Regions from separate parts of the Salinicoccus siamensis genome, predicted to be linked through region 3. Evidence: predicted binding sites of a transcription regulator. Region 3 holds the regulator's gene; each other region holds the start of a gene.
The links. The regulator CtsR, encoded in region 3, represses protease genes until heat stress. The targets are predictions, from matches to a motif close to ATGGTCAATAAAGGTCAAACA.
Positions count from the first base shown of each region.

Region 1: a site for CtsR is predicted at 2,282-2,302, ahead of clpP (ATP-dependent Clp endopeptidase proteolytic subunit ClpP). Genes of this name have one in related genera too.
Region 2: a site for CtsR is predicted at 2,296-2,316, ahead of clpB (ATP-dependent chaperone ClpB). Genes of this name have one in related genera too.

Region 1 covers NZ_AP043765.1:1,888,947-1,893,351, forward strand. The annotation lists gene ACZ5LF_RS09670 (sugar-binding transcriptional regulator) at 1-471, opposite strand, end outside; gene ACZ5LF_RS09675 (glutaredoxin family protein) at 581-844, opposite strand; gene ACZ5LF_RS09680 (threonine/serine exporter family protein) at 847-1,296, opposite strand; gene ACZ5LF_RS09685 (threonine/serine exporter family protein) at 1,307-2,092, opposite strand; tRNA gene ACZ5LF_RS09690 (tRNA-Arg) at 2,110-2,181, opposite strand; gene clpP (ATP-dependent Clp endopeptidase proteolytic subunit ClpP) at 2,358-2,951, shown strand; gene ACZ5LF_RS09700 (TIGR01777 family oxidoreductase) at 3,088-4,002, shown strand; gene whiA (DNA-binding protein WhiA) at 4,041-4,405, opposite strand, start outside.
Region 2 covers NZ_AP043765.1:1,795,663-1,800,067, reverse strand. The annotation lists gene ACZ5LF_RS09205 (DegV family protein) at 1-89, opposite strand, end outside; gene ACZ5LF_RS09200 (Cof-type HAD-IIB family hydrolase) at 108-920, opposite strand; gene ACZ5LF_RS09195 (metal-sulfur cluster assembly factor) at 1,030-1,338, shown strand; gene ACZ5LF_RS09190 (undecaprenyl-diphosphate phosphatase) at 1,374-2,195, opposite strand; gene clpB (ATP-dependent chaperone ClpB) at 2,366-4,405, shown strand, end outside.
Region 3 covers NZ_AP043765.1:180,072-184,476, forward strand. The annotation lists gene ACZ5LF_RS00935 (metallophosphoesterase) at 1-298, opposite strand, end outside; gene ACZ5LF_RS00940 (NupC/NupG family nucleoside CNT transporter) at 433-1,644, opposite strand; gene ACZ5LF_RS00945 (CtsR family transcriptional regulator) at 1,857-2,324, shown strand; gene ACZ5LF_RS00950 (UvrB/UvrC motif-containing protein) at 2,329-2,847, shown strand; gene ACZ5LF_RS00955 (hypothetical protein) at 2,834-3,865, shown strand; gene ACZ5LF_RS00960 (ATP-dependent Clp protease ATP-binding subunit) at 3,869-4,405, shown strand, end outside.

The DNA of each region.
Region 1 (4,405 bases), 470 kb from region 3:
CACATTGGCCATCGTCGAACCACCTGCCACGGAAATAATGGCATTGTCGAAGATCATTTTCTGGAATTCTTCGGCCATGAGCTGGGATAGCTCCTGCTGGAGCTCGGGATCTTCATCAGCATCCCCCCGGATGATATGGCAACCTTGCAGATTATATTGCCGCTGAAGCTTAAGGGCCAGTCCGGAACGCCGATCAAGTGTTGTCATGAACGGTGAAAGTTCATCCAATACTTCAATACCCGTTTGGGAAATCGATATTCCTTTTTTATCGATATCGATCAGATCCAAATCATGTAATGCATCGACTTCCTTACGTAAAACCCTCTCGGTCATATTAAGTTGCCTGGCAAGTGGCCGTCGACCTATCGGTTGGTAGGTCCTGATTTGTTTCAGGATGGTTGAACGCTTCTGCAATTCCGACACTACTTCCGGTGCGATACGCTTTTGGATGTCTAAAAGTTTTTGCCACATGAGTTTCGATACCTCACCATCATGAGACGTATTGCGTCCCACATGGGACAAAAATAATTACATTCTAAATATATCATAAATATTCAAGAATGCAATTATTCGGCTTCAGCTATTTTATTGTACCCAGATACTCCTTAAGGTAATCATAGACATAGACAAAATCAATGATGCCTTCTTGAATCACCTGACTTTTATGGCACAAGACCGGGACGCGCATCATATACGCCTCCTGCAGGGCATCGTCTTCATCGATATCTATCGCCGTCATCTTGACATCGCTATATCTCAATTCAGACAAGGCAAGCTTGATCTGCTCCATCCCTTCATCACAAAGCGGACATCTATTCCTCGTATAATATACCAATTCGAGCATACTCATACCTCTTTCTTCAATTTCTTCCTTATGGTCTGCAGAACCTGATCCGCCATTTCTGTACTGATGATGCCGGTTGCGATCGCCAAGGAAATAAGCGCAGCTTCAAATCCATATTCGAGGGCCGTCATATACTCCTGCAGCACAATCTGCCGCATTGAATCGTACGCCATGCCTCCTGGGACAAGTGGGATGATTCCACATGTAATGTACAGAATGACAGGCATCTTCTGACTTCTCGAATTCAAGAGTGCCGCTGCCGATAGAACGAGAGCGCCGATATAAGAGGCAAGAACAAGGTCGGCGCCCCCTTCCCTCAATATATAGAACACCATCCAACCGACTGCGCCGGTCAGCCCACATCTGATGATGGCCGCCCGTGGCGCATTGAAAAGTACGCAGAATCCTGCAGAAGCGAAAAAGCTAAGGATGAATTGATAGACATAAATCATCAGCAGCCTCCTAGATCATCAAAAATACAAGTCCCACACCAGCACCGATCGCAATGGCAGTCAGTGCTGCTTCAGTGCCTTTCATGATGCCGGCCATCAAATGCCCCCGGATCATCTCACGTATTGCATTTGTAATGAGGACACCGGGAACAAGCGGCATTACACTGGCGATAATGATGGTATCAAGCATAGTGCCAAAACCCGTATCGACAAAAAATATAGCCGTCAGCGCGATATATAAGGCGGCAAAAAATTCTGTAAAGAATTTAACTTTAGTGTAGCGGAGGATACCTTCCATTACAAAGACTCCCCCTGCGCCCCCGACGAAGGCGGCAGGCAGATCAGCCGCCACACCGTCGAACAGCAGCAAGAACATCATCCCTATGATGCCGCCCGATAATATGGTCAGCCAGAACGGGAAGAACCTGCTGTCGTGAATGGCCTCCATACGCCGCAAAGCCTGATCGAGGGGCATACCGACGGAAATGCGCCTCGAAAGTTCATTCACTGCCACAACCTTCTCCAAGTTGTTTGCCCTTTCTTCAATACGCAGCGTCTGGGTCAATGCATAATCATTCAAGGAAAAAATAATGACCGTGGGGGTCGCGAACACTTGAGCATTCTCTATACCATAACTGGATGCGATGCGCAACATCGTATCCTCTATACGGTAAGTTTCCGCTCCACTTTCCAACAGCATCTTGCCACAATTAATGACGATATAAAAAACATCGCGCACAAAATTTTCGCTAAGGACTTTTTCTGGAGCTTCTATGATCTCAAGTTCGCCACTCACACGGCCACCTCTATTTACACCCCCGGAGAGGATCGAACTCCCATCTCAAGAACCGGAATCTTACGTGTTATCCATTACACCACGGGGGTATGATAAAATTAATATCATTCTTCATAAAGCCTTATTCAGTATAGCAATAAACTTGAATAAATTAAAGGCCTAAATTAATCTTTATACCATAAACGTTTTCTTTTGACCTTATTTGACTAATGTGGTATAAATGAATTAGCCAATTAAGAGTACTATAATATCAGGAGGTAACACAATGAATTTAATTCCTACAGTTATTGAACAGACGAACCGCGGAGAACGCGCCTACGACATCTATTCCAGGTTGCTCAAAGACAGGATCATCATGATTGGTACGGGCATCGATGACAACGTGGCGAACTCCGTCGTCAGCCAACTGCTTTTCCTGCAGGCCCAAGATCCAGATAAAGATATTTTCCTCTATATCAACTCTCCTGGTGGCAGCGTGACTGCAGGCATGGCAATCTATGATACAATCCAGCACATCAAACCTGATGTACAGACCATCTGCCTTGGCATGGCCGCTTCAATGGGGTCATTCCTGCTTGCAGCAGGGGCAAAAGGCAAACGCTTCGCCCTGCCGAACGCTGAAGTGATGATTCACCAGCCACTTGGTGGTGCGCAAGGTCAGGCTACAGAAATTGAAATAGCGGCCAAGCATATATTGAGAACACGCGAAAAACTCAACAAGATCCTTGCAGAGCGCACGGGCCAAACGCTCGATAAGATTGAAACGGATACCGATCGCGACTTCTTCATGACAGCGGAAGAAGCCAAAGAATATGGTTTGGTTGATGACGTAATGGAGCCTGAAAAATTACAGGGCTAAAATTATTGGAAAAGGGATGGAATATCGATTCCATCCCTTTTTCTATTTTCCCATTGCGTAACCCTCAGGCAAATTTTAAATTTCCGGATTATCATCACTACAGACAGGCTATAGTGGTATTAAGGAGCGTGATGACATGAATGTATTAATTACAGGTGGATCTGGTTTTGTAGGTTCAAGACTGACAAAAATTCTCCGGGAGGAGAATGATCATGTGTATATATTGACACGAAGCGACAGAAAGTCGGAACATCCTTTTGTACACTTCATCAAATACAATCCTGACGACCCGTCAGACGACAGGTGGATGCAGGAGTTGCCATTAAAAGTTGATATCATCTATAACCTGGCGGGAGCCTCACTCCAGGAGAAATGGACGGATTCCCACAAGACGGCCATTTATGAATCAAGGATGAAAGTGACCCGCATGTTGAGGATGTGGGCTGAGCAGGCTGAAATTACTCCTCAGGTTCTTGTAAACGCCAGTGCAATCGGCTATTATCCAGTCAGCGAGAAGGTTCAATATGACGAAGGCGATGCCTTTGCCGAACATGATTTCCTATCTGAAGTGGTTGTGGCGTGGGAGGCTGAAGCCAAGAAGTTTGAAGATCTCGGAACCCGTACCGTCTTCACGCGATTTGGCCTGATTCTCGATAAGGACGAAGGCGCCCTCCCCCAAATGGCCCTGCCATATAAAATGGGAGTGGGCGGCCCCATTGGAAGCGGAAACCAATGGTACAGTTGGATCCATATAGAGGATCTGTTGAATGCTCTGCTGTTCGTAGGCGTGCATTCGGAAATTTCAGGCCCGGTCAACCTTACCGCCCCAATGCCACTCAGACAAAAACATTTCTCCAAATATTTGAGCACTGCACTCGGAAAACCCGACTTTTTCCATACACCTTCTTTTCTGATCGAAAAGCTTTTGGGTGAACAGTCCATGCTCATATTGAAAGGGCAATACGTGCTCCCGGAAGTACTGATGGAAAATGATTTTAAATTCCTCTTTCCTACACTGGAAATTGCACTTGAAGATCTATATGGCCAATAGAACGAAGAAAGCGTGCACTTTGGTGCACGCTTTCTTCGTTAAAAAGTGATTTCTTCACCGCTTCTCACCTGCTCCGCTATCTTATCCAGTTTCCTTAGGCGATGATTCACCCCGGACTTCGATATCGGACCTGTCGACATCATCTCCCCTAGCTCCTTCAGGGAGACTTCCTGGTGCTCAACCCTTAATTTCGCGATTTCCCTAAGGCGTTCGGGCAGCTCTTCAAGCCCTATTTCTGAAGCGATGAAATTGATGTTCTCAACTTGACGCATTGCAGCGCTGATTGTTTTATTCAGGTTTGCTGTTTCACAGTTCACCAGACGGTTTACAGAATTGCGCATATCCCTGACAATCCGTATATCTTCAAATTTCAAAAGTGCCTGGTACCCACCGATCAGGCTAA
Region 2 (4,405 bases), 560 kb from region 3:
ATGGTGATGCGCAGCGGAATCATTTCGATCTCCATCTCCTTGAGCTGCTGCACAGGGATGTCCGAACAGCTGTCCACTAATAATTTCATATTAACCGCTCCTTCCTTTTATAGATGCAATTTGAAAAAATCGTTCAGGAATTGTCCGATGCCGTCATTGTTGTTTGTGTCTGTCGTATAATCTGCTGCATCCTGTATTTCTTTTATCGCGTTGCCCATAGCCACGCCATGTTCGGCATATTTGATCATTTCGGTATCATTGTCCTCATCGCCGAATGCAATGATATTCTTCTGATCGATGCCCATGTAGCCACGGACGTAATTGACGCCGACTGCTTTGTTGATGCCTTTTTTGACGATTTCTATTACAGGGTAGGGTGCACCCCAGCGCCGATGTTCGATGGCGTCCGCAAAAAGGTCATCCAGCGCTTGTCTGATGTTCGGCACTTCAGGCTCTTCTGCCTGAATCAGTATTGTGGTCGGGCCTGATTCGATTGTCTGAGTCAGATCACCGATCCTTATCTCGGGGTTGCCCATGCTGAAAGCTTCAAAGAGGACCTCATCATGATAGTGGAGATAGACGTTGTCCTTGACTTCAGCAATGATATTTTGGATGTTGAGGTCAGGCACCCGGCGCACGATCTCCTGGGCGACTCCCAGATCAAGTTCCTCGTGGACGGTCCGGAAGTAGAGGTCGCTTGGATGATGGACGAACGCCCCGTTGAAATTGACTATCGGAGTATCCATGTCCAGTTCCCTGTAATAAGGTTCGCTCGCCCTGTAGGGACGGCCGGTCGATATCATCAGTTCATGCCCCTTCTCCTTGAGTTTGAGCAGGACCTTTTTAGTGAACGGGCTGATCTCCTTTTCGTCTGTCAGCAACGTCCCATCAAGGTCGAGACATATAAGATGTTTTTCCATTATGCAAAATCTCCTTGTTAATATTCATAGAACTATCATATCATTTATGTTTATCTAGTGCGGTTTTTTTGATATATTAATAGTATATACTCTGGAAGGAGTGAGATAAATGGATAAAATGATGGAAGAAAGCATGATGGGCGCACTCGAGAACGTGATCGACCCGGAACTTGGCATCGATATAGTCAATCTTGGCCTGGTCTACGGCGTACATCTCGATGAAGATGGCAATGCCGGTGTCGAGATGACACTGACTTCAATGGGCTGTCCGATGGGGCCTCAGATTGTCGATTCAGTCAAACAGGCGCTTTCTGAATTGCCGGAAGTGGAAGAGACTGAAGTCAACATCGTCTGGAACCCACCATGGGATAAAGATAAAATGAGCCGCTACGCGAAGATTGCGCTTGGCGTCAGCTAAAGGCATGAAAAAAAGCACTCGTCAGAGTGCTTTTTTTATGCAACAAGATGGTAGATGATGGCAAACGCACCGATTGCGAAACAATAGTAGCTGAAAAGTGCAAGATTGCCTTTCTCCATGATGTTCTGAAGCCATTTCAAGGCAATATAAGTGGCTATCAGACTGGCGATGAAAGCCAGCAGGTAAGGCACCCATAATGCGGACAGATTCGGATCGTTGACGAGGTCATCGACCGATATCAGCGCTGTACCGAGGGAGACGGGGATATAGAGCAGGAAGACAAAACGCAGAGCATTCTTCTGGTTCATACCGACCGCCATGGCACCGACAAGTGTTGCGCCGCTGCGGCTGATGCCGGGCATGAGTGCCACACACTGCGCCGCCCCGACGATGATGGCATCCCGGAAACGGATATCCCCATCCTTCTTCTGTCCACGCTTATTTTTGATGAACCAGAGGGCAAGACCTGTGACAAACAGCATGAAGCCCACTGTCAGCATGGAGGCGTTGTCCCCTATGATATCCTTCAAGAGAATGCCCAGAATGCCAACCGGAATGGTGGCGATGATAAGATATATGACATAGCGGAAATCTTCTGCCGCCTCTTCATCACGTGCCCCTTTAAAAATGAAGCGTGACAAATTGACGATGATTTCAGTGATGTCCGCCCTGTATATGTAAAGGACTGCGATGAGGGAGGCCGTATTAAGTAATATTTCAAAAGAAAGTCCCTTGGCTTCGACGCCGAGCAATTCACGTGCAATGACAAGATGGCCACTCGATGAAACGGGTATCGGCTCGGTGAAACCCTGAAGTAGACCCAGAAAGATATAGCGTATAAGTTCAATGATATCCAAAACTGTCCCTCCTAAAATTCCTATACTATAATATAGAATAAATTTGCTTTAAAAGCCATCAATTGCTTGAAAAAGGACTACATAGGTGTATAATATAGTTAAGGTCAAAAAAGGTCAAACACATTTATGGTACAGCATCACTGCAAATTATTATTAGAGAGGTGAACAATATGGATATCAACAGAATGACGTATACCGTGCAGTCGGTTATAGAGCGGGCACAATCCATTTCGGTCGATCTGAAGCTGCAGTCGATTGAAACGGAAGCACTGATGAAGGCCATGCTCACAGTGGACGAAAGCATGGCCAAGGATGTATTGGAGCGGGCGTCCATAAATACCGGCGAAATCATTGCACAGTATGATGAAAAATTGAAGAAGTACAATGTCGTCAGAGGCGATAATGTGCAGTACGGACAATATATGTCGAACGGCTTTACCCAAGTGATGGACCGCGCCGAAAAAATCATGACGGAAATGAAGGATGAGTACGTCTCCATCGAACACGTCCTGCTCGCAGGCATGGAAAAGGAACAGATACTGAAAGAAGCGGTCGGCAATAAGGTGGAAGTGATCAAGGAAATCATCAATAAAGCAAGAGGGGGAAACCACGTGACCACACAAAACCCGGAAGTGCAGTACGAAGCGCTTGAAAAATACGGTCGTGACCTCGTCGAAGAAGTCAGGAGCGGGAATGTAGACCCCGTAATCGGGCGGGATGAGGAAATCCGCAACTCCATACGCATATTGAGCCGTAAGCGCAAAAACAACCCGGTGCTCATCGGAGAACCGGGAGTCGGTAAGACAGCCATCGTTGAAGGCCTCGCCCAGCGCATCGTGCGCAAGGATGTGCCGGACAGCCTGCTTGACAAGACGATCTTCGAACTCGATTTATCAGCATTGGTGGCAGGCGCAAAATACCGCGGTGAATTTGAAGAACGCCTTAAAGCGGTCCTGAAGGAAGTGAAGGAATCAGAAGGGCGCATCATCCTCTTCATAGATGAAATCCATATGCTCGTCGGCGCAGGCAAGACCGAAGGGGCGATGGACGCCGGCAATATGCTCAAGCCTATGCTTGCACGCGGCGAACTGCACTGCATCGGTGCGACCACGCTGAATGAATACCGTGAGTACATCGAGAAGGATTCGGCCCTGGAACGCCGGTTCCAGAAAGTACAGGTGCCGGAACCTGATGTGGAGGATACCATCTCCATACTGAGGGGCCTTAAGGAACGCTACGAAGTGCATCATGGCGTCAGAATCACAGACCGTGCCCTGGTAGCTGCAGCAGAACTGTCAGATCGCTATATTACAGATCGTTTCCTGCCAGACAAAGCGATTGACCTGATGGATCAGGCAAGTGCCACAATCAGGACTGAAATGGGTTCTAACCCGACGGAACTCGATCAGATCAACCGTCGTGTAATGCAGCTTGAAATTGAGGAACAGGCACTTAAATCCGAAGATGATGCGGTTTCCAAAAACCGCCTGACAGAGCTCCAGAAGGAACTGTCGGAAGTGCGCGAGGAGCAGCAGACATTGGCCCAACGCGTCCAACGTGAAAAAGATCAGATCCAAAAAGTGAACGACAAGCGTGAAGAAGTCGACAGGGTCCGCCAGGAACTTGAAGAAGCAGAAAATAATTACGAGCTTGAGAAAGCGGCAGAACTCCGCCACGGCAGACTGCCGCAACTCGAGAAGGAGCTCGATAGGTTGGCAGAAGCGCTGCAGGAAGAAAGTGCCGGCGAAAACCGTATCATCCGCGAGGTCGTCACCGAAGACGAGATAGGATATATCGTCAGCCAATGGACCGGTATTCCAGTCTCGAAGCTTGTTGAAACCGAGAAGGACAAGCTGCTGAAACTTGCAGATATACTGCATGAGCGGGTCGTCGGCCAAGACGAAGCGGTCGACCTCGTATCGGACGCAGTCATCCGTGCCCGGGCAGGCATCAAAGACCCGGACCGACCGATCGGCAGCTTCCTTTTCCTCGGACCGACAGGTGTGGGTAAGACCGAGCTTGCAAAAACCCTTGCCGCAACGATGTTCGATTCAGAAAAGCATATGATACGGATCGATATGAGCGAGTATATGGAAAAACACGCCGTCTCCAGATTGATTGGTGCCCCGCCTGGCTATATCGGACACGAAGAGGGCGGCCAACTGACTGAAGCAATAAGGCGTCAACCCTATTCTGTAATATTGCTCGAT
Region 3 (4,405 bases):
TGCTTGTCGGTTCTTCTTTATAGAGCTGATGGATTTCAGGGGTGGATATATGGCCTGCTTCGGGTTGCCAATAATCATGGTTGCCGGGGACGAAGCGGATATCGATTCCTGTCTTGTCCATAAGCGTATAGACGAACTCAAGGGTGATGCGGTAATCGCTGGCGATATCGCCTGCTATGAGCAACAGTTCTATTTGCTGCTTGTGGATTTCCCATGTCAGTACATGTTCAAAATCCTGGATTGTATAGCGGGTCTGCCTACGATCGATATGCAGATCTGCAATGACGCCTATTCTCATATTAATCGCTCCATCAAATTTTTATCTCATAGGCAGTATCAGGTAATTCATCAAGCAAAGTCAACTGAAGGTATCTATAAAAATGAAAAAAACAGGCCATATGGCCTGTTTTTTGTATGCATATAAATTGTCATTTAAGCGAATATGCCGACTACCGCAGCTGTCAGCACACTGACGAGTGACGCCCCGTAGACGAGCTTCAGGCCGAAGGTGGCGACTTTATTGCCGCTTCCGTCATGCAGTCCCTTAACAGAACCTGCAATGATGCCGATACTTGAGAAGTTGGCGAATGATACAAGGAAGACTGAGATCATCGCCTGGGATTTTCTGCTGAAATCGTCTGCAATCGCAGTGTAGTCGAGCATTGCCACGAACTCGTTGGTAATGAGCTTCGTCGCCATCAGGCTACCTGCCTGCTGCGCTTCAGCCCAAGGGATTCCGATGAGGAATGCGAGTGGCATGAAGATGTAGCCGAGTACGTCCTGGAAGGTGATTTCCATGCCCGGGATGAGCAGGAAGACCTGGTTCAGAATCGCAATCAATGCGATATAACCGATCAGCATGGCCGCAACTGTCATGGCAACTTTGGCACCATCCATGATGTAGTCGCCGAGGATCTGGAAGAATGACTTGCCGGCGTCTGGATTGTCATCGACATCGGCCTCGTCTTCAGCGTCGGTTACGTCGTATGGATTAAGGATGTGCACAATCACGTAAGTACCGAACAGGTTAAGGACGATCGCCGTCACGACATACTGTGGATCGAGCATGGTCATGTAGGCGCCGACGATGGATAGTGACACTGAACTCATCGCCTGTGCCGAAAGCGTATAGAGACGGTGTTTCGGCAGGTGCGGCAATTGGTTCTTCAATGAAATGAACACTTCTGATTGTCCAAGGAGCATGGATGCAGCTCCGTTATAGGACTCAAGATACCCCATTCCGGTTATTTTCGTAAGCAGTATACCGAGTCCGCGGATGATGAGCGGCAGAATCTTCGTATACTGCAGGATGCCGATCAGGGCGGAGATGACGATGATCGGAAGGAGGACGTTGAAGAAGAATACGTCAGCGACGCCGCCGTCTTCACCTACCGTCAGATCCCCCATGACGAAGCCGACACCTTCAGCCGCGAATCCGAGTAGGGCGTTGAACCCGTTGGCCAGACCTTCTATGAGGAACTGGCCTGCGCCAGTGGAAAGGAGGACGAATGCAAAAATCAGCTGGACGCCAAGCAGGATGATGATGTTCTTCCATTTTTTGAACGCAAGCTTGCGGTTGCTGCTGACGAGCCAAGCCAGGAAGAATGTAAACAGGATACCGATTATTCCCATTAGAATATTCAATACTTTCACCTCGTAGAGTTATTTTTTAAGCCATTATATTACCGTAGTCTGAATGAATGACTGTATGCGTCTGGAACGATGGATATGTATCCTGGTTAATTATAATGCAAACGTTTACAGAAATAAAGGGCGAATCCATGGAACTTTCCATTTGCTATATTGATTCACAGCCTATATAATCAAAGTCAAAGAAGGTCAAAAGAGGTGATGAAATGCGTAACATGTCAGATATAATTGAACAGTACCTCAAAAAGCTGATAGAGGAGTCCGGCACTGAGGTCGTCGAAATAAAACGTGCGCACATCGCAGAAAAGTTCGATTGTGTGCCTTCGCAGCTGAACTACGTAATAAAGACGCGCTTTACCAACGAGCACGGTTACACGGTTGAGAGTAAAAGGGGTGGCGGCGGGTATATAAGGATCACTAAAGTCGAGACGCATTCCAAAGCGGAATACCTTGCCCATCTGAAGCAGCTGGTCGGGAATCAGCTGTCGCAGCAGAATGCCAAACATATCATCCAGTCGTTGTATGAAAACGAAGTGGTGACGCAAAAAGAGGCGAAGATCATAAGTGCAGTAATGGACCGTGAGACATTGATGCTCGAGCTGCCGTACCGGGATCGTCTGCGTGCGAAGATACTCAAGAGGGTGATGGATGTCATCCTATACAGTGAGGAGTGATGGAATGAAGTGTGAGTCATGCAACGAAAGGGAAGCAAGCATCCATATATCGAAAGGCGATGGACTGGAGAAGAGCGAGCGGTTCCTGTGCGAACAATGTGCCAATGCATCATTCGAGAATGATTTCAGCTATCCGGATGACACCTTCAACATCCAGAAACTGCTCCAATCGCTGTCCCAACAGCCTGCGTTGCATCAGCAGCAGAAAAAACCGCTGCAGTGTGGCACTTGCGGTTCCACGTTGAACAGCATCGTGCAGGCCGGGAAGTTCGGCTGCCCCGATTGCTACCGCACATTCGAGGCGCGCCTGCCGGATATCGTGGCCCGTGTGCAGGCCAATCAGACTGAGCATGTCGGCAAGATGCCGGAGAAGTCGAAGGAATACTTGAAGACGAAGCGCAAGATGGAGCAGCTGAAGGCCAAGCTCCAGACGCTCATCGACACCCAGGAATTCGAAGAAGCGGCCGTCGTCAGGGATGAGATACGCGCTTTGGAAAGGTTGGGTGAAGATGATGGAATATAAAAACATCAGCCCATGGATGCATGACGTCAAAGAGCAGCCGGTTGAAATGTCGACCCGCATCCGTCTGGCGCGCAACATCGATCATATCCCCTACCCCCATATGATGCAGAACAGTAGTGGGATCGAGCAGATCGTGGAGCGCCTGGACGGGGTGCTTGAGGGGTACGACCAGAAGGATATGGCGGACCTCAAGTTTGAGGATAAGGCGCTGCTGGTCGAAAAGCATCTGGTGAGCCCCCTGTTCACCAAGCAGGGAGTGAAGAACTACACCAATGAAGACGAGTCGATCTCCGTCATGGTGAATGAAGAAGACCATCTGCGCATCCAGGCGATGGGGTCAGGCCAACACATGATGGACATCTACCGGAAGGCCAACGATATAGATGACAGGATCGAACATGAGCTGGACTATGCCTTTGATGAACGGTACGGCTACCTGACAGCCTGTCCGACGAATGTCGGCACAGGCCTCCGGGCTTCTGTGATGCTGCATCTCCCGGCGCTCACTTCAAGCAAACGCATCCAGCGCATGGCTGGAAATTTGAGTCGTTTCGGTTTCGTATTAAGGGGAATATATGGAGAAGGTTCGGTGCCGCTCGGCCATATCTATCAGCTGTCAAACCAGTTGACGCTCGGGCAGACGGAGGATGAGATCATCACCACTCTGGACGAACTGAAGCAGAGGATCATCGAAGAGGAGATTGAGATGCGCTCATGGCTTGAAGATGAACATCTCCTGGACGTAAAAGATGCGGTCCACCGCTCGCTCGGCCTTTTGGGACATGCCTATAAGCTGTCTTTGAACGAAGCGGCGAAATGCTTGAGCGACATCAAGTTCGGAATCGACCTCGATCTGATCGAACTCCCACATTTTCATTTCCAGAAATGGATTCAACTCATCCAGCCGGCATTCATCAAAATGCGTCTGAATGATAAAGAAGGCACATACACATCACTTGAGCAGGCTGTTGAAGAAGAGCGTGCAACGATGATGAGATATTTAATAGGAGGGGAATAAAGTATGCTATTTGGACGACTGACAGAACGTGCGCAGAAAGTATTAGCGTACGCACAGGAAGAAGCGATCAACCTCAAACATTCGAACATCGGGACAGAACATCTTCTGCTCGGTCTTGCGAAGGAAAATGAAGGCATTGCGGCAAAAGTGCTCGTCTCCTTCAACATCACAGAAGAAAAGGTCAAAGAAGAAGTATTCAACCTGATCAACGAAGGGACGGAACCATCGTCTTCCATCCATTACACGCCGAGGGCCAAAAAGGTGATCGAGCTATCCATGGATGAAGCGCGGAAACTCCACCATAATTTCGTCGGCACGGAACACCTCCTGCTCGGCCTGATAAGGGAGAGCGAAGGTGTGGCAGCACGCGTGCTGGCCAATCTTGACTTGAACATCACAAAAGCACGGGCGGCCGTCATCAAGATGCTCGGCAATCCGGATGCGTTCCAGCAGAAGGACAATCTGAAGAAAGACCACAATACACCAACGCTCGATTCCCTGGCGCGTGATCTGACACAGATTGCACGTGATGAGATGCTC